DNA from 4 places in the Solibacillus sp. FSL H8-0523 genome. Region 4 is predicted to be linked to each of the others. Evidence: riboswitches for the same ligand, from Rfam matches in the RefSeq annotation. Region 4 holds a riboswitch; each other region holds the start of a gene.
The links. A riboswitch is a leader RNA that binds a small molecule or an ion and turns the genes downstream of it on or off. The one in region 4 is predicted to bind cobalamin.

Region 1 (4,630 bases), 330 kb from region 4:
CTGTGAGCGAATCCCACGTCAGTGTATAAATTGTTTGATGATTAGCTAGCAGTTGCTGAAATGATTTTTCCTCTAGCCCGTACTTTGCAAGTAATATCCGAATAACACCGCCATGGACTACAAACGTGTAAGATTGTTCGGCAGTGATAATTTGTCTGAATGCCGTTATTACACGGTCACAAAATGCAGTAAAACTTTCTCCGTTTGGTGGTGTTACTGTATACGGATTATCAATCCAAGCGCGGTACATCAGGTTATGCTGCAACTCCTCATACGTTTTCATTTCAAAATCCCCGAAATGTAACTCACGTAATTGCTCAGTCGCGATGAATTTCGCCTGGGGAAAATAACCGTTCGCTGTTTGCCTACAACGCACAAGGTCACTGCCATAAACTATGTCAGACTGTAAAAATGGTATCGCTTTTGCACAAGCTACGATTGGTTCATCTGTCCAGCCAATATATTTACGTTCACGATTGGCCTGCGTTTTTTCATGGCGGATTAAATGCACAGTAATACGACTAGCCATAACACAACCTCCAAACTTTCACCCAAAGCCCCAAGTAAATCGCCACTCATCCCTCCAAAATTGCGATATGACCAGTTACGGTACAGTACGACAGCGAAAAGCATAACTGCTACTAAAATAAAGAAACTATAAAGCCCTATGTACACCGCACCCACGCTTAATAATGCAAACATTACCACGCTCGTTACAATTAACTGTTTCGTCATCACTTGCCCTTTAAAATAGGCAGCTAATCCGGTTTGTTTTGACGTATTCATCGAAACAAAATACATAAGCATGCCGACACGCGCAACATACGGAACTGCGGCAATAAACACCAGCATCTCAAAACGTCCTTGCTCTAGTGCCTCATAAATAAAACCAAACTTTAGTAAGATTAGCACCACAACACCAAGCACACCAAACGCTCCTGTACGCGGGTCATCTAATACTTGCAGTCGCTTTTTCTTATCTCCGTACGAGAAAAAAGCATCGCATAGATCAATAAAACCATCTACATGTAAGCCACCTGTAAACACAATCATGCCCACAACAAGTAAGATGGCTACTAATACATACGACAGATCACTATAGCTCACAAGTAAATTCGCACAGCTACTTAAAATCGCACCAATGATTAAACCAACTAGTGGTAAACTCGCATACATCCAAGTAATTGAGCTTTTGTTCATGTCTAGTTGCTTTTTAATCGGCACGAATGAAAAAAACTGCCATGCTAATAAAAACCCTATTCCTGCATTTTTCAACTTGCTCACTCCTTACTTCCAGCGCTGTACAAGTTGAAACTGTACTTCATACGCTTCATCGCTCTGCTGTACGAGCCATTGATGCAACTCACCTAATAGTCTACGATACATATTCACTTCCTCGTAGTTTGAAGGCAGCTCATCTAGTACTTCATTGGATACAACTATAATTGTAGCACCTTGCGCTTGCCAAGCTAGTAGTTGCTTTTGTAAGGATTCAATGCAGTTATGGATTGTTTCGCTACGCGCACTGTCCCTTTCACTCCTATAAAGGACATTCGAAAGCCAAGTTGTCACACATTCAAAAAGAACAACATCCTTTGTAGATAAATGCTTCAGTTGCTTAGGGACTTCTACTTGCATTTCGGTCGTTGTCCAGTTCATTTCTTGTTCTTTTCTGTCTAGCTGATGACGCAAAATCCGTTTTTTCATTTCCTCATCAAATGCCATGCCCGTTGCAACATAATAACAGTTTTTTTCTGCCCCGATTTTTGCTGCCAGTTGCTCAGCAAACGCACTCTTACCACTACGTACACCGCCTGTAATAAAAATCAAATTAATTCCACCTTTTTAAATGGATAAAAGAACACACCCAAATTCGGGCATGCTCCTTTATTGTAACCTTATTTAAATAAATTTGGGTAGACCGCTTCGGCCATAATTTCAACGGCTTCGCCAATACGTGGCCCTGGGCGAGACATGACTTCCCCGTCTACGAGTACCACTGATTTGTCAGAAACCGCTTGAATTTGATCCCAACCCGCACGCCCTAAAATTTCATCAACTGCATTTTCCATATACGTTGCAGGAGTAATGATGACTTCTGGATTACGGGTAATCACATCTTCTTCTGTTACACTTAACCAGCTGTCTTGATCAGCAAAAAGATTTTCAACACCGGCAGCATTCATAATTTCTTGTTGAAATGTATTGTTACCTGTTGTCCAAATATCTGGAGCAGGAGATACTTCATAATACACTTTTTTCTTTGTACCTACTGTATCCGTTTTTTCTTGTACCGCTGTGATTTGTGCTTGAATACCAGCTACAATCTCTTCACCCTTTGCTTCCACACCCATCACTTCAGAAAGCTGAATAATGTCTGTATACACATCATCAAATGATGTCGCTGAAGCGATAACAAACACTTTTAAGCCTGCATCCTCTAGCTGTGTGATTTGCTCTTCATTACCACTTGTATACGCAACCACCACATCTGGGTTTAACTCTAGGATGCGTTCTGCGTTAATGGCCATTGACGTTGAAACACGTTCGATTTTTTGTGCTGCTTCAGGATATACATCAAAGTCTGTGGCACCCACAATTTGCTCACCAACACCTAGCTCGAATAAAATTTCTGTATTACTTGGCTGTAACGAGATGATTGTTTCTGGTACTTCGTTGAATGTTACTTCAATACCGCGATCATCTATTACTGTATAAGGACCAGCAGCCTTTGCTTGTTCTACCGTTTCTTGTTCTTTTGCTGTGTCATTCAATGCTTTTTCTTCGTCTGCTCCGCATGCTGCTAGCAAAAGTGCCGCAGCAACTGGGGCAACCCATTTCATTTTAGTTTTCATTGTTTGACTCCTTTTTCTTTTTCATTGGATAGGATTTTGAGATAAAAACAAGTTCTTCACAAGCGTGTAGCTTGTTCATGTACACCGCCATGACAAATAAGACGTTCGCAAGTAAGCCTAAAAAATCAAATAAAATTTCAGGAACTTCTTTTTCTTCACTCACTTTATGTAAGGCGCGGTACGATTTTTTTGCCTCACTACGGCAAATATGAAGGCGTGCGGCACTTTCTACACCTTGTGGTAATAAAAACTGCTGAATGGTCTCTTTTACTTCACTTACATAAAAATCATAGCGTTTACTTAGCCAAGCGACGTCCTCTGCTATAATCGCTAGTTTTCCTCGTACAGAGCCGTTCGCATGATAGGCAAGCGGTTGAATAACCCGTAAGTCCTCTAATACAAGTTGCCCGTGTACATCGTCTACTAATGTTGGTATCACTGCGCCAATGCGTGTAGTTAAGGAATCGGTACGAATTTCATAATCCACGCAGTTCGATTTTTCACGCATAAATGGATAGCATGAATAACGAATGTCCTTTTTCATGTGTTAACCCTCACTTCAAGTTTGTTGCTCTTTGGAGTCTTGGACAGCAAAAAAACCATCCAAGAAAATGGATGGCTTCAAAAATCAAAATAAAAAAAGTTCATTTGATAACTGGTTGCCGTACATTCTCTTTAATTCCGAAGAGGTGTGTTACGATCAGAAAAAGATTGGTCTCCTGGCTTCGCGCTTCCCTTTACTCACAAGCACCTTCCCGCTTTTGGCAGTGGCATTTTGCTTATTTTCATCTACGCTTACAGTTACGGATATAGCTTCGGATTTACACCGAATTCCCATTTATGCTACAAAGCATCTCTTTCCTGCAAAACTATTCAATTTGTAAAACTAACTTTATCATAGTTGCAAAATTATGCAAATAATTTTTAGATTCGCATAAATTACTCGTTTAAATTCATGAAATATATGTCTTTATAAGCAATTCGGGCATTTACCGTAAATTTCAAATTTATGTCCTTCAACGGCATAGCCTGGCAATTTTTCACCGAGCATTTCCATCGGACACAATGATAATTCTTTTACATTGCCACAGTCACGACAAATGAAATGATGGTGGTGGTGATCCGATTCGCAGTGCATACGGAAATTACGTTCTCCGTTTAGCTCTGTTTCTTCTAAAATATCAAGTTCAACAAATGTCGCTAAGTTACGGTAAATCGTATCGAAGCTCATCCCTGGGAAGTCTTTTTTTAGCACTTGCAATAAATCACGGGCTGTTAAATATTTTTCTGTAGCCGCAAACATCCCTAAAATCAACTCTCGTTTATCTGTTTTTTTATAGCCATTGTCTTTTAATATTTCCCACGCGCGTGTTGTATTCACTATGCTTCTTCCCCTTCCGTTCTAGTTGAAAATTTTAAAATCATTTTTTTAATAAGAATGACGACTAATAAAATAACAATCGATGTCACAACAATTGTTCCACCTGGTGCTAAGTTTAAGTAAAATGCACTCACTAAACCAATTAACACAGCAAGTTCTCCGAATACAATCGCTAAAATAATCGCTTGTTTAAAGCCGCGCGCTAAACGCATGGCAGCTGCTACCGGTAACGTCATTAAGCTCGATACTAATAAAATTCCGACAATGCGCATGCTTGCCGCGATTACGAGTGCCACAACGACCATGAATAATAAATGAATCCATTTAGCCGGTAAGCCACTTGCTTTCGCATACTCTTCATCAAATGACAACACGAATAACTCTTTGAAAAATA
Region 2 (4,630 bases), 1.0 Mb from region 4:
CTTTAGCGCTTTTCTTATATAAAAGGGTGGGGAACGGATGGAAAAGTATTTTGATGTGTCGTACATTTGGTCGGCATTGCCGGATTTATTGCCGTATTTATGGGTTACATTATATATCGCCGCTTTTTCGGTCATAGGTGGCTCGTTATTAGGTTTCGTACTCGCAGCAGCAAAGTTAAGCAATAATCAATTGTTACGTGCTTTAGCAAATGGCTATACGACGATTATCCGTTGTACGCCATCGATTGTCTTACTGTTTTTAGTGTATTACGGAATTCCAGCCTTTTCAGAAGGACTATTCGGCATTTACCTACAAAACGTTTCAACGGGTGTATTCGTTGTTGTTACCTTCAGCTTACAATTTGCTGCGATGATGTCAGAAGTGATTCGTTCCTCGTATTTAGCAATCGATCGTGGACAATTTGAAGCGGCGGTAAGTGTTGGGTTGACCCCGTTTCAAGCGTATCGCCGTATTATTTTCCCGCAGGCACTTGTGGTAGCACTGCCGAACTTTGGCAATGGCTTAATTTCGGTGCTTCAAGAAGGGGCACTTGCATACACAATTGGCTTTATTGATGTGGTTGGTAAGGCGAATTTAATCATTGCGAACAATTACGGCACACATACACTCGAAATTTATCTCGCATTAGCCGTGATTTATTGGGTCATCTCGATTTCAATTGAAAAGAGTTTTAGTCTACTAGAAAAAGCATTTACTAAAGGAAAGCAACCAATTAAAACGACGTAGGAGGTGCGCACGATGGACATGATTAACTGGCAGTTTTTATTTAATACATTTTTTGTGGCATTAAGTGGCGTGCCGATTGCGTTGCTCGTAACGGTTGTTTCACTTTTCATTGCGGTTCCACTAGGCTTTTTATTAGCACTGGCACGTGTCTATGAGATACCAGTCATTAATTTCTTTGCCAAAATTTACATTTCATTTGTCCGCGGCACACCAGTGATTATTCAAATTTTTATTTTATATGCAACGATTCCATTACTATTAAATGGCCTGTTTGAAAAATATAACATCGATTATCCGATCTATGATGTGAATCCGCTCTGGTATGCGTTTATTATTTTCTCATTTAACACAGCGGCAGTTTTAATCGAAGTATTTCGTTCGGCACTGCAAACAGTTCCAAAAGGGCAAATTGAAGCAGCACAATCGGTTGGTTTAACGACAGCGCAAGCGTATCGCCGCATCATTATTCCGCAAGCCCTTGTATCAGCCATGCCAAATCTTTGTACCGCGACCATTAATTTAATCAAAGCAACGTCACTTGGGTATGCGATTTCGTTACAGGAAATCACGTTAAAAGCAAAGGTAGAAGCAAACTTCGGTTATAACTATTTAGAGGCGTATATTGATATTTTTCTTGTCTATTTAATTGTATGTATGACCGTAGAGTATTTATTTAAATGGTCTGAAAAACGCTTAAGTCGTTACAAATTGGCTACGGTATAAGGAGGATAAACCATGTTAGATATTCAAAATGTGCATAAAACATTTGGTAAAAACGAAATATTAAAGGGCGTTAATTTAACGATTGCAAAAGGCGATGTTGTGGTAGTCCTGGGTCCAAGTGGGTCAGGGAAAACGACGCTTCTACGCTGCATTAACTTTTTAGAGCGCGCGGATGAAGGAACGGCGAATTTTGACGACATTGAAGTCGATTTACACAAGGCGTCGAAAAAGGACATTTTAGCAATCCGCAAAAAAACAGCATTCGTTTTTCAAAATTACAACTTATTTAATAATAAAACCGCACTTGAAAATGTCGCGGAAGGACTCATCATTGGGCGTGGTATGAAAAAAGAAGCAGCCTATACCATTTCTAAACAAGCGCTGGATAAAGTAGGCCTAACGGAAAAATATGATTCGTACCCAAGTCAATTATCGGGTGGCCAGCAACAGCGAGTAGGCATTGCGCGCGCAGTCGCATTAAATCCAGACATCATCTTATTTGATGAACCGACATCCGCGCTAGATCCAGAGCTCGTTGGAGAAGTGCTTGGAGTGATGAAGGATATTGCGAAGGAAGGCACGACAATGCTCGTTGTCACACATGAAATGTCCTTTGCAAAAGACGTAGCAAATCGCGTCATCTTCATGGATGGTGGAAATGTCATCGAAGAAGGTTCGCCACATGAAATTTTTGTACAGCCAAAAGAAGAACGCACGAAGCAGTTTTTACGCCGCGTAATACCAGACGATTATACGTACCATATTTGATCGATTTGGTAGAATTATCTGAAAATTTAATCGTACCTGCATACAAAAATGCTTTTTTCCGCTATAATAAAAGATATCAATTTCATATGGATTGTAAAGGTTCTTATTTCACAAGTAAGAAGTAAAAGGGAAATCGGTTCAAATCCGATGCGGTCCCGCCACTGTAAATGCGAGTTTTTAGCATAAAGCCACTGTTCACACGGGAAGGCGCTACAAAACGTTTCAGCATAAGCCAGGAGACCTGCCTTTATAATGCCCAACGAGTAACCTACGAGGATAGGATGTGGCGGATAAATTCTTTTTACATTGAATGTTATTTGCATGCACAAAGCTTCCTTCTCTCTATGAGTGGGAGGCTTTTTCTTTTGTGAAATAATAACTAAAAAGAGCCTATGAAACAAGAAGCATCAGGTTTTTATAATCTAAGGAGGCAATTTCAACATGAAAAAATGGCAGGTACTTTCTTCAGCAGCATTATTAACGTTAACATTAGCAGCATGCGGTGCGGAGGAAGAAGCAGCAGACAAATCGACAGCAACAAATAGCGCAGAAACGACAGAAACAGCGCAATTTCCACTTACACAAACAGACGCACTAGGCAAAGAGATTACAATCGAAAAAGCACCAGAGCGTATTATTTCACTCATTCCATCAAATACAGAAATTTTATTTGGCTTAGGCATAGATGAGCAAATTATTGCGGTAAATGATAACGACAATTATCCAGAAGCAGCACTTGCGAAAGAAAAAGTCGGTGGCATGGAGTTTAACCTAGAGCAAATCATCGCCCTACAGCCAGACTTAGTATTAGCGCATGAATCTAACTTATATAGTTTTAACGAAGAAGCGATTGCTCAGCTTGAAGCGATTGGTATTACGGTATTTGTCGTAAAAGATGCCAAAACATTTGAAGAAACGTATACAACGATTGAAAAAATTGGCCAGATGACAAATAAAGTACAACAAGCAGCCGATATGATCACTTCGATTAAAACGGGCATCGATGAAATTGAGGTCAAAGTGGCGGACCTGGAAGAAAAATCAGTATTTATTGTCGTGGGGACAGCACCAGATCTTTATGCAGCAGGTCAGGAAACATTTATTAATGAAATGCTTGAAGTGTTAGACGTAGAAAATGCGGTACCAGAACTAGGATGGCCAATGTACAGCACAGAGCAATTCGTAGCAAGTAACCCGGATGCAATTTTAGTGACCTATGAAAGCGACATCGAAGCGATTCAAACAAATGACGCGTATTCCGAAATGGATGCGGTGAAAAATGACCAAGTGAAGCTAGTTGACGGAGATACGACAAGTCGTCAAGGCCCACGTATTGTGGAAGGTATTGAATCATTAGCGGAAGCCATTTATCCAGAGGCATTTAATGAGTAAAAAATATTCAATCGCGTATATAGCGTCGATTGGATTGCTTTTAAGTAGCATATGGATTGGCATTTCGTTTGGCTCGGTTCATATTCCACTGTCTACATTATGGGATCAAACAACAGACCCCGTCGCCTATAGTATTTTATGGAAAATTCGGATGCCGCGCGTCGTTCTCGCAGCACTGATTGGCGCATCTCTCGCCATTGCGGGGGCTGCGTTCCAAGGGCTACTGAAAAACCCATTAGCCGACCCGTATACACTCGGCGTCTCTTCAGGAGCTTCGGTAGGGGCGGTCATGACGATCTTTTTAGGTATTTCCTTACCAGTACTCGGTGCTTTTACGTTACCCGTTTTTAGTATGCTCGGTGCAGCAATTACAATGGTTGTTGTATTAGCATTTGCAAGACTCGTCGACCGTACAATGAAAATGGAAACACTTATTTTAACGGGGATTATTTTCAGCTCGTTTTTAGGTGCGTGTATTTCATTAATGGTCGCATTAACGGGCGAGCAGCTACGCGAAATTATCGGCTGGCTGCTTGGCAGTGTATCAATGCGCGGATGGCCATATGTGCGCATGGTGTTACCGTTTATGATCATCGGTGCTGTGATTATTTGGTTAAATCGCCGTGAGTTAAACGCCATGATTTACGGGGAAGAACGTGCACAGTATTTAGGGGTAAACGTGAAGCGCAGTAAATATATGATTTTAGCAGGTGGCTCCATTTTAACCGGCGCTGCAGTGGCGGCATCCGGAACAATTGGCTTTGTCGGCTTAGTCATTCCACATATGATTCGCATTTTAATCGGTGCTGATCATCGTCATTTACTGAGTTTGTCGTTTTTAAATGGCGCGAGCTTACTCGTTATTTGTGATTTAGTGTCGCGTACGATTATTGCACCTATCGAATTGCCGATTGGTGTCATCACGTCCTTTATTGGCGCACCAGTATTTGCGTATATTTTCTTTAAGCAACGTAGAAAGGGTGTCGCATAATGTTACAA
Region 3 (4,630 bases), 1.1 Mb from region 4:
CGTAAATGCGCTTATCTGCAACTTTTAATACAAATGTTACGCCACATACTAAACCAATCGACGCCATTAACTGATTCGACACACCAAACAGTGCCCAAACCGACGCAATATCACCCGAATTCAGTAAGTACCCCCACATGACACAAGCGAGCGCACTTGCCCCGATTGTACCCGGTAACCAGTCTGTTTTCTTCAGTGGCTTATAAACATTTCCTAGGAAATCTTGAATTAAATAACGTGCTGTACGCGTTCCCGCATCAATTGCCGTTAAAATAAATACCGCTTCAAACATAATGACAAATTGATAGAAGTAGCTTGTTAAATGACTAAACCATTCCACTCCAGAGAAAATCGAAGCCATACCAACAGCAAGTGTTACCGCACCACCCGTACGCCCCTCTAAATCCATCCCGATTGCTTCTGAAAGTGCTGGTAAATCAACAACGGACATACCAAGCGTTGCAAATTTCTCAGGTGTTGAGTTAATAGCAAAATAGTCTCCCGGATGTAAAACTGTCGCTGCGATTAATGCCATAATAGCTACGACACACTCAACTAACATCGCGCCAAAACCAACGACGCGAATATCTTCCCAACGATCTAACATTTTCGGTGTTGTCCCTGAACCTACAAACGCATGGAACCCAGATATCGCACCACATGCAATGGTGATCGATACGAACGGCCACACGGGACCTGCAACGATTGGACCTCCACCACCTAAAAAGTCAGGAATAATAGCTGGGAATTGAATAACCGGATTAATTAGGAACACCCCGATAATTAACGCAATGAACACACCGATTTTCATAAAGCTTGATAAATAATCACGCGGCGCAAGTAAGAACCACACTGGTAAAGCAGCCGCAAAGAATGCATAAATTGGTAAAATAATAGATAATGTTTCTTTATCTAATGTAAGTAAATCTCCAAGCCACGTTCCTTGAATAGCTGGTCCGTAAAATACAGCCGCAACAAGGAGCGCGATTCCTAATATCGTAGAAAACTTTAAATTCCCCGTAAATTTGTTAATTAAGCCCATAAGCATCGCAATTGGAATCGTTGCTGCTACGGCAAATGTACCCCACGGATTATCTGCTAATGCACCTAAAATAACCATGGATAAACCGGCCATTGTAATGGTAATGATGAATAGCATCGCTAACCCTGTACAAAAACCTGCCACCGGTCCTAATTCTTCACGCATTACTTCAGAAAGTGATTTACCTCCCTTTGTCATCGAAGCAAATAATACAACCGCATCGTGTACTGCTCCCCCGATTACTGCACCAACTAGTAACCAAATATAACCTGGTAAGTAACCAAATTGTGCTGCTAAGATTGGACCAACAAGTGGACCAGCCGCTGCAATCGCCGCGAAGTGATGACCAAACGCTATCCATCTATTCGTTGGCACGAAATCCTTACCATCTTCATTTTCATGCGCTGGTGTTGGCATGTCTTCATTAATTTTTAATACCTTTTTTGTAAAGAAAATTCCATAAAAACGATAGGCAATCACTAAAATACAGATTGCTGCAATCACTAAAGTTATGGCGTTCATAATGCTTCCCCCAATATATGTATTTACTAAATGACCATTTTGAAAAATAAGATAATTCTAAATTTTTATGCATCAATTAGTTTTTCTCATCCTAGCATCTTTTTTGTTCTATAACAAATGTTTTTAGAATAGTAATCTGTTATACAAACAGATGCATTTATATAGAATAAACGCTATTTTTAAAAGAATATTCCAAATTAATTTTATACAATTATAGCGCTTTAATTGTTCTTAATATTCTAGAAAAACTCAAAATTTCGTCCATTTCACTTTGGATTAACCAATTTTTATTATTGCAATCTAATTTCATCTCTGTTAGCGTAGGAGGCACAAATCAATCATTGAATTGGTATAACTAACGCACTTAGTTATTTAAAAGGGAAGTCTGTGAAAGTCAGACACTGTCCCGCAACTGTAATTGGGAGTTTATTCGCACAAGCCACTGTCATGGGAAGGCGCGAATAAATGTTGATCATAAGTCAGGAGACCTGCCAAGTTCATTGCATCGATCAACCTACGTGGATCTAGGGAAGATGTTAATATTTGTCGCACAGATCACACTTCATTATGAATGTGTTTATTTAGCAACTAATATTAGCAGCTTACTCTTAAGTAAGTTGCTTTTTTGTTCGCACAGAATGATAACGCTTACACCCGTAGCACTCTAATTAAGAAAAGGTGAATTACTTCATGTTAAGCATTCAAAAAGTTTTAGTTGCCAACCGTGGCGAAATTGCAATTCGAGTATTTCGAGCACTAACAGAAATGAAAATCAAAACCGTAGCGATTTATTCCAATGAAGACAATGGATCCTACCACCGCTATAAAGCAGATGAAGCATATTTAGTTGGTGAAGGAAAAAAACCAATAGATGCATACTTAGATATTGAGGGCATTATCGATATTGCAAAAAAATGCGGAGCGGATGCGATTCATCCAGGATACGGATTTTTATCTGAAAATCTTCATTTCGCACAACGCTGTGAAGAAGAAGGTATTATCTTTATTGGGCCAACAACCGATCATTTATACATGTTTGGCGATAAAGTAAAAGCTCGTGAACAAGCGGTTTTAGCTGGAATTCCTGTTATTCCTGGAACAGATGGACCGATTGCTTCGCTTGAGGAAGCAATTGATTTTGCCAATACATACGGTTACCCAATCATGATTAAAGCGGCACTTGGTGGTGGCGGTCGTGGGATGCGTTTAGTTGAAACAGCGAGCCAACTTGGGGAAGGCTATACGCGCGCAAAATCAGAAGCAAAAGCAGCTTTTGGCTCTGATGAAGTGTATGTAGAAAAGGCAATCATAAAGCCAAAGCATATTGAAGTACAAATTATTGGGGATACTCATGGGAATATCGTTCACTTATATGAACGTGATTGTTCGATCCAGCGTCGCCATCAAAAGGTCGTTGAAATTGCACCGTCAATTTCCATTTCTAGTAAACTACGTCACAATATTTGTAATGCAGCTGTCAAGCTCATGCAAAACGTTAACTATGTAAACGCAGGTACCGTTGAATTTTTAGTAGCTGATGATGCATTTTATTTCATTGAAGTAAACCCTCGAATTCAAGTGGAGCATACGATTACGGAAATGATTACCGGTATTGATATTGTGCAAACACAAATTCATATCGCCGCTGGTAAAAGCCTAAAAGATGCGGAAGTTGGTGTACCCAGCCAACAAGATATCCCCCTTTTCGGCTATGCAATTCAATCTCGCGTCACAACGGAAGATCCACAAAATCAGTTTATGCCGGATACTGGAAAACTTCAGGTGTACCGTTCATCAGGTGGTTTCGGCGTTCGTTTAGATGCCGGAAATGGCTTCCAAGGTGCTGTTGTCACACCTTACTATGATTCATTACTTGTGAAAATCTCCACTTGGGGTACAACATTTAAGCAAGCCGCTGAAAAAATGGATCGTAACTTACGTGAGTTCCGCATTCGCGGAGTTAAAACAAATATTTCATTTTTAGAAAACGTCATGGTACACCCAAGCTTTTTAAAAGGTGATTTTAATACAAGCTTTATTGATACAACACCTGAACTACTTGATTTTAAATTACCAAAAAACCGTGCATCAAAACTGCTGGATTACATTGGTAATGTTACAGTCAACGGTTTCCCTGGTGTCGATACAAAAACAAAACCGATTTTAACGAAGCCTCGTATACCAGACATTTTCGTACCGACTGATTTACAAGGTACGAAGCAAATTCTTGATACACAAGGTGTCGATGGTTTAGTCAAATGGATTCAAGCACAAGACGATGTATTGTTAACAGATACAACAATGCGTGATGCGCATCAGTCGTTACTTGCGACGCGTATGCGAAGTACCGATATACTTGCGGTTGCAAAAGAAACAGCAGCTGGTATGCATTCACACTTCTCACTTGAAATGTGGGGTGGCGCAACATTTGACGTCGCTTACCGTTTTTTAAAAGAAGATCCTTGGACACGTTTAGAGCAGCTACGAAAAGAAATTCCAAATGTATTATTCCAAATGCTACTGCGCGGGGCTAATGCGGTTGGTTATAAAAACTATTCGGATAATGTCATTCGCGAGTTTATCGCACAGTCTGCCGAATCAGGTATTGATGTATTCCGCATTTTCGATTCATTAAACTGGATTCAGTCGATGGAAATTTCAATTGATGCCGTGCGTCAAGCGGGCAAAGTCGCCGAAGCAGCGATTTGCTATACGGGCGATATTTTAAATGATGGGCGGGCGAAATATTCTGCTCAATATTATAAGGATATGGCAAAACAACTTGAACAAGCCGGCGCACATATTTTAGCGATTAAAGATATGGCGGGTCTTTTAAAACCTGAAGCCGCCTACCGTTTAGTATCTGAATTAAAAGCAGTAACAGACCTACCGATTCATTTGCACTCACACGATACGAGTGGCAACGGTATTTACACCTATGCTCGTGCCATTGATGCAGGTGTTGATATTATCGACACGGCCCTTGGTTCAATGTCTGGCTTAACGTCACAACCATCTGCTAACTCATTAGTTTATGCATTGGATGGTGCAAAACGACAAGTACGT
Region 4 (4,630 bases):
GTAACTAAAAAAATAAGCTCCGCGCGGCATTTACTTGTGCTGCTCGGAGCTTTTGTTATTGTCTAGGCATTCGCGCCAGCTCCTCGGACATTTCGATCGATCCTGCAGAAGTGGTGAAGCGTTTACTTTTGCGTCGGGCTCTCCAATGTTTTTCGGGGCTTAAATGGCGCAAATACGCTTTTGTTATTCAATGATAGAAGTAATAATATAGCCACTTTCATTCTCCCCAGATACGTTGAAGTTCGTGGTATTTGGGATGTTTACCTTAGTACGACTATCCGTATATTGTACAAAATAAGTTGTACCATTAACTTTTGTTGTATAAGATGGGTCTTTTTTTAGAAAAGTAATATATTCCTCAAGTACAAGGTCCTTTTCGTGCATGATCACACTGTGTGGTAGCCCAACATAGCGGAAATGCCACGGCTCATAGTTGATGTCGGTAACCTCAACTTTGTTTTTCGGGTAGCGCAATATAAAGCCAAAATGGTGTGCGTTTTGCTCGAGCCATTTGCCCTCATCTACGTTTTCCATTTTTCCAGCCGTTGACCCGATATCGAGTGAAAGCCCGGTTTGGTGCTCGCTATAACCAGAAGGCAGGGCGTAGGCAGCGCCGTTTTCCTCGTATAACTGTTGCTGTAATTTTCCGCTGCGATATGCGCTGTTGATGATAAAATGCTCCATCCCATCATTTGCGGCTGCTTCAAATAGTGCTTTTAGTGGCTGGATAGCTTGCTTTTCTAATAAAAACTTTGAATCGACGATCACGTTAGCGCCAATGTCAGTTGGAATTTGCGCTAAATTCGTCGGATCTTGCTGTAGCTTAATATCGCGGTTAACTAAGATTAAGTCCCCGTTTGAAATCGTATGCTGCTCGAGCGAAATTTGCTGTGGTAAGTCAGGTGCTGCAGTTTCCTTATTGAATAAAAATTGATAGCCAATGATGGCTAGAATGATTGCTAGGATAAGTTTTTTCATATGTATGCTCCTTTGATTTAAGTTTAATAGGTAAACCTTAAGTTTCACTGAGTATAAATCTTAAGAATTTCTGAAGATGAAATGAGACGTACGTGCAAAATCACTAACCCTCCACTTATACACCAGCCAGATTTCATTTGTTACACTACTATTTTTAGGAGGTAACGACATGAACGAACAAAGCTATTTAACCCATACAATTACCAGTTTACGCGCGGTATATGAGCGTTTAACCGCTAATATTACCGAAAAAGACGCAAACTATAAGGATTTACAAGAATATATGATCGATTACAAGGCCGAGCTCGATAAATTTGAAGTTTACGATTACCAGCAAACGCTTAGCATGATTGATAAACAGGGCTTTCGTCAAGTGATGGAGCGCGAACAGGTGAAAAAGTTAATCGATTCACCGTACTTTGGAAATTTTGATTTTCAGTACGTAGGTGATGGCGAAGCAGAGCGCTTTTACGTTGGGCGTTTTGGGTTCCGTGAGCCAGACGGGACGACACTGATCTATGATTGGCGCGCACCGGTTTGTAATATGTATTACGAATTTGAGTTGGGCGAGGCTTATTATGAGGCGATGGACAAGCGTTTTGACGGAGAAATAACGGGCAAGCGCCAGATTAAAATTGAAAGCGGACAATTGCAGTACGCACTGGAAAGCTCACTGACGATTCAAGATGAAGTATTGCAGCAAACCTTAAACAAGCAGTCCACGGAAAAAATGAAAACCATTGTTACATCGATTCAGCGCGAGCAAAACCAAATTGTGCGTCATGAAGCAGCGCATACATTGGTTATTCAAGGGGTTGCTGGATCTGGTAAAACCGCGGTGGCGCTGCACAGAATCGCTTACTTTTTATACAAATTCCGCGATACGTTGCGTCCTGAACGTATTTTTATTTTGTCTCCGAATAAGGTGTTTGGTGACTATATTTCAAGACAAGATAAAAAGAGCCCATAACGACCTCGTGTAATGTTAGTTAACTACACCAAGTATCAGAGAAAAAAACAGCGGTAATATTAATTGAAAATACAAATAAATGCTAGTAAAACAATAATTCGTCTAGAATTTTAATATTTTCCTAGTACAGAAATATTTTTATGTTACACTGTTACGTAAATGAATATGAATTGCAGGATTAAGGTGCTCGAAATTGAGCTTAATAGGGAATTCGGTGCAATACCGAAGCTGTTTCCGCAACTGTAAGTGTGAAAGAATGTGCAAATGATGCCACTGTCGAACGAGGAAAAATGCCTCAATTAGATGGGAAGGCTTGCACAGGATACACGAGCCAGGAGACCTACCTTTGTCTGATCGTATTAACTCTCTTCGGAATAAGGAGAATGTACGGCAAATAGATGAACAGGTATGTGTATATCTTTTTTTCTGTTTTCCGCCATTTCTCAACTTCGAGAAATGGTTTTTTTGTTGTATGGGTTAATCGCAACTTATTCATAAAAATTTTTTAGGGGGATTTTCAAGTGGGATTTTGGAAAAAGTGGTTGAATATCGCTTTAACCGCAGTGCTAATGCTGACGTTGCTAACACCAGCAACAGCGACGATAGCAAATGCAGAAGAACTCAATACAACTGCTGAGCAAACAGAGAATTTACTGGCAGTACAAGTTGAAATTGACGGACTTGATAAAAAAATAGTCGAATCAACAACAACGAACATAGCAGAGGGTACTAAGGCAATCGATGCAGTGAAGCAAGTACTAGACAACGCTAAAATTGCTTATGAAGTACTTGATGGCGACTATGGTCCATACATTAAATCCATTGAGGGCTTAGCTGCAGGTAAGTTTAATGGCTGGGATGGCTGGATGTATACGGTGAATGGACAAGCACCATCTGTAGGCTTAGGCGCTTATCCATTAGCAGCAAATGATGTGCTAAAGGTGTATTACAGCAAATATCCTGTATTATCGGCTGTAACAACTGAGAGCAACGGACAGCAAGCAGTAACACTAAATTTAGTTGGTGATCATTTTTCAGCTAGAGAGCTGGTTACCGCTTTAGAAAACTGGGAAGTACCAGCAGAAGTAACCTTACAAAGTGTTATCAGATACAGCAATGAAAAAGTGACACTTAAAATTCAAGCAAACCCAGGTACGTACACAATTAAAGCGCTAGCGCCTACATTAACAAGTGCGCAACAAGCAGAAGTAACAATTGAAGTGAAAGATGCCGTAGCAGAAACTGTTCGATTAATCGAGGCATTACCTACAATTGAAGAACTGAGTGAAACAAACAAGCTGGCTTTAAAAGCAGCACGTGCAGCATTTGATGCACTAACAGCAGAGCAACAAGCACTTGTTACAAATAGTAATGAGCTAATTGAAAAAGAAAATACTTTTAAAACACTGAATGCTGTAACGGTAACAGTAAATGTTCGTGTTGAGGGTATTAAAGATACAACATTAAACGTAAAAAACTTTGTGGCTCATGGTGACGGAGAAGTTACGGCAGCAGGTGCGACCTTACAAGTATTAGAAGCAAATAAGATTCCAACAGATTACAGCACTTCTACAGGCTATTTCAAATCGATTAACAATGATGGCGAACGAGCGCTTGGTGATGGTAGTGGCTGGATGTACAAAGTAAATGGCGTCTATCCGGATGTCTATGGAAATGGTTATGTATTAAAAGACGGTGATGAAATTGTTTGGGAATTCATCAACTCATTTTCTGTAAGAGAAAATTATGATTATAATGGCGTCACATATATGTATTCTGGTGCAGACACAGTGGACGTCATTACGTTTAATCCGATTATCGAAATGTCACAAACGGTACAAGCTGGGCAAGATGTGACGATTAAAGTGACAGGTAACTATAATACAATCGATTACATGTTCGAAAAAAAATCGGGTCCTCATGCAGTTGCCTTAGAGGATGTATCGATTGAGTACAACGGCAAAGTGTACAAAACGGTCAAGCATGAAGAGACGATTGATGATGAAACAGTCGTTTACGGAAAAGCAGTTATTCCAGCTGAAGACGTCGTTCCAGGTACATTTGAACTTCGCTTTACAAAAGATTTACCAGGTACGATTAAAGATGCAAGTGGAAAAGACAAAGTATTAGAATCCTTCCCACGTATCTTACGCACATACAAAACTTTAGAGGTTTTAGAAGTAAGTCAGGACAATCGTAAATTAGCACAAGATGCATTAGCATTAGGAAATCAATATTTAACAACAAACAACGAATTAGTATCAAAACGTGTGAACGAATCAAGTAGCGGCTTTTGGATGTTAGCAGCATTAAAAGCAGCAGGTGTGAATGTAACGAATTATCCATGGACAACGGCACCAACAGCTGAAGGAACGTTTTGGAAAACGAATTTAGAAGAGCCATTAAAAACAGCTGACCAAAAATTAGGCTCTATTATTGCAGCAACTGCATTAGGTTTAGACCCAACTAACTTAAAGGGCCGTAACCAAGTTGCCGATTTACTAGCAGGTCAAAACGAAGCAACGCATTTAATGGCAACAATTTATAGTGAACCATTAGCATTGATTGCACTTGATTTAGTAAAAGCGGACTATGATCGCCAACAGCATATAAAAGCGATTTTAAATTTACAAAATAGCACGACAGGCTTTTGGTCTGGTGGTATTGACATCACAGGCTGGG

Region 1: linked by a shared signal. The riboswitch ahead of NSQ62_RS05320 (hypothetical protein) and the one ahead of NSQ62_RS07010 (DUF4430 domain-containing protein) in region 4 are both predicted to bind cobalamin.
Region 2: linked by a shared signal. The riboswitch ahead of NSQ62_RS02240 (ABC transporter substrate-binding protein) and the one ahead of NSQ62_RS07010 (DUF4430 domain-containing protein) in region 4 are both predicted to bind cobalamin.
Region 3: linked by a shared signal. The riboswitch ahead of pyc (pyruvate carboxylase) and the one ahead of NSQ62_RS07010 (DUF4430 domain-containing protein) in region 4 are both predicted to bind cobalamin.

What each region holds. Positions count from the first base shown of each region.
Region 1 covers NZ_CP150291.1:1,137,591-1,142,220, reverse strand. Annotated here, with positions in the region: gene NSQ62_RS05340 (histidine phosphatase family protein) at 1-529, opposite strand, end outside; gene cobS (adenosylcobinamide-GDP ribazoletransferase) at 502-1,284, opposite strand; gene NSQ62_RS05330 (bifunctional adenosylcobinamide kinase/adenosylcobinamide-phosphate guanylyltransferase) at 1,288-1,830, opposite strand; gene NSQ62_RS05325 (ABC transporter substrate-binding protein) at 1,899-2,855, opposite strand; gene NSQ62_RS05320 (hypothetical protein) at 2,845-3,399, opposite strand; cobalamin riboswitch at 3,547-3,728, opposite strand; gene NSQ62_RS05315 (Fur family transcriptional regulator) at 3,826-4,236, opposite strand; gene NSQ62_RS05310 (metal ABC transporter permease) at 4,236-4,630, opposite strand, start outside.
Region 2 covers NZ_CP150291.1:452,229-456,858, forward strand. Annotated here, with positions in the region: gene NSQ62_RS02225 (amino acid ABC transporter permease) at 38-748, shown strand; gene NSQ62_RS02230 (amino acid ABC transporter permease) at 761-1,471, shown strand; gene NSQ62_RS02235 (amino acid ABC transporter ATP-binding protein) at 1,484-2,239, shown strand; cobalamin riboswitch at 2,320-2,503, shown strand; gene NSQ62_RS02240 (ABC transporter substrate-binding protein) at 2,681-3,631, shown strand; gene NSQ62_RS02245 (iron ABC transporter permease) at 3,624-4,622, shown strand; gene NSQ62_RS02250 (adenosylcobinamide amidohydrolase) at 4,622-4,630, shown strand, end outside.
Region 3 covers NZ_CP150291.1:2,528,810-2,533,439, forward strand. Annotated here, with positions in the region: gene NSQ62_RS12605 (carbon starvation protein A) at 1-1,564, opposite strand, end outside; cobalamin riboswitch at 1,895-2,075, shown strand; gene pyc (pyruvate carboxylase) at 2,255-4,630, shown strand, end outside.
Region 4 covers NZ_CP150291.1:1,466,440-1,471,069, forward strand. Annotated here, with positions in the region: gene NSQ62_RS06995 (NAD(P)/FAD-dependent oxidoreductase) at 1-8, shown strand, start outside; gene NSQ62_RS07000 (M15 family metallopeptidase) at 184-978, opposite strand; gene NSQ62_RS07005 (UvrD-helicase domain-containing protein) at 1,148-1,948, shown strand; cobalamin riboswitch at 2,113-2,311, shown strand; gene NSQ62_RS07010 (DUF4430 domain-containing protein) at 2,470-4,630, shown strand, end outside.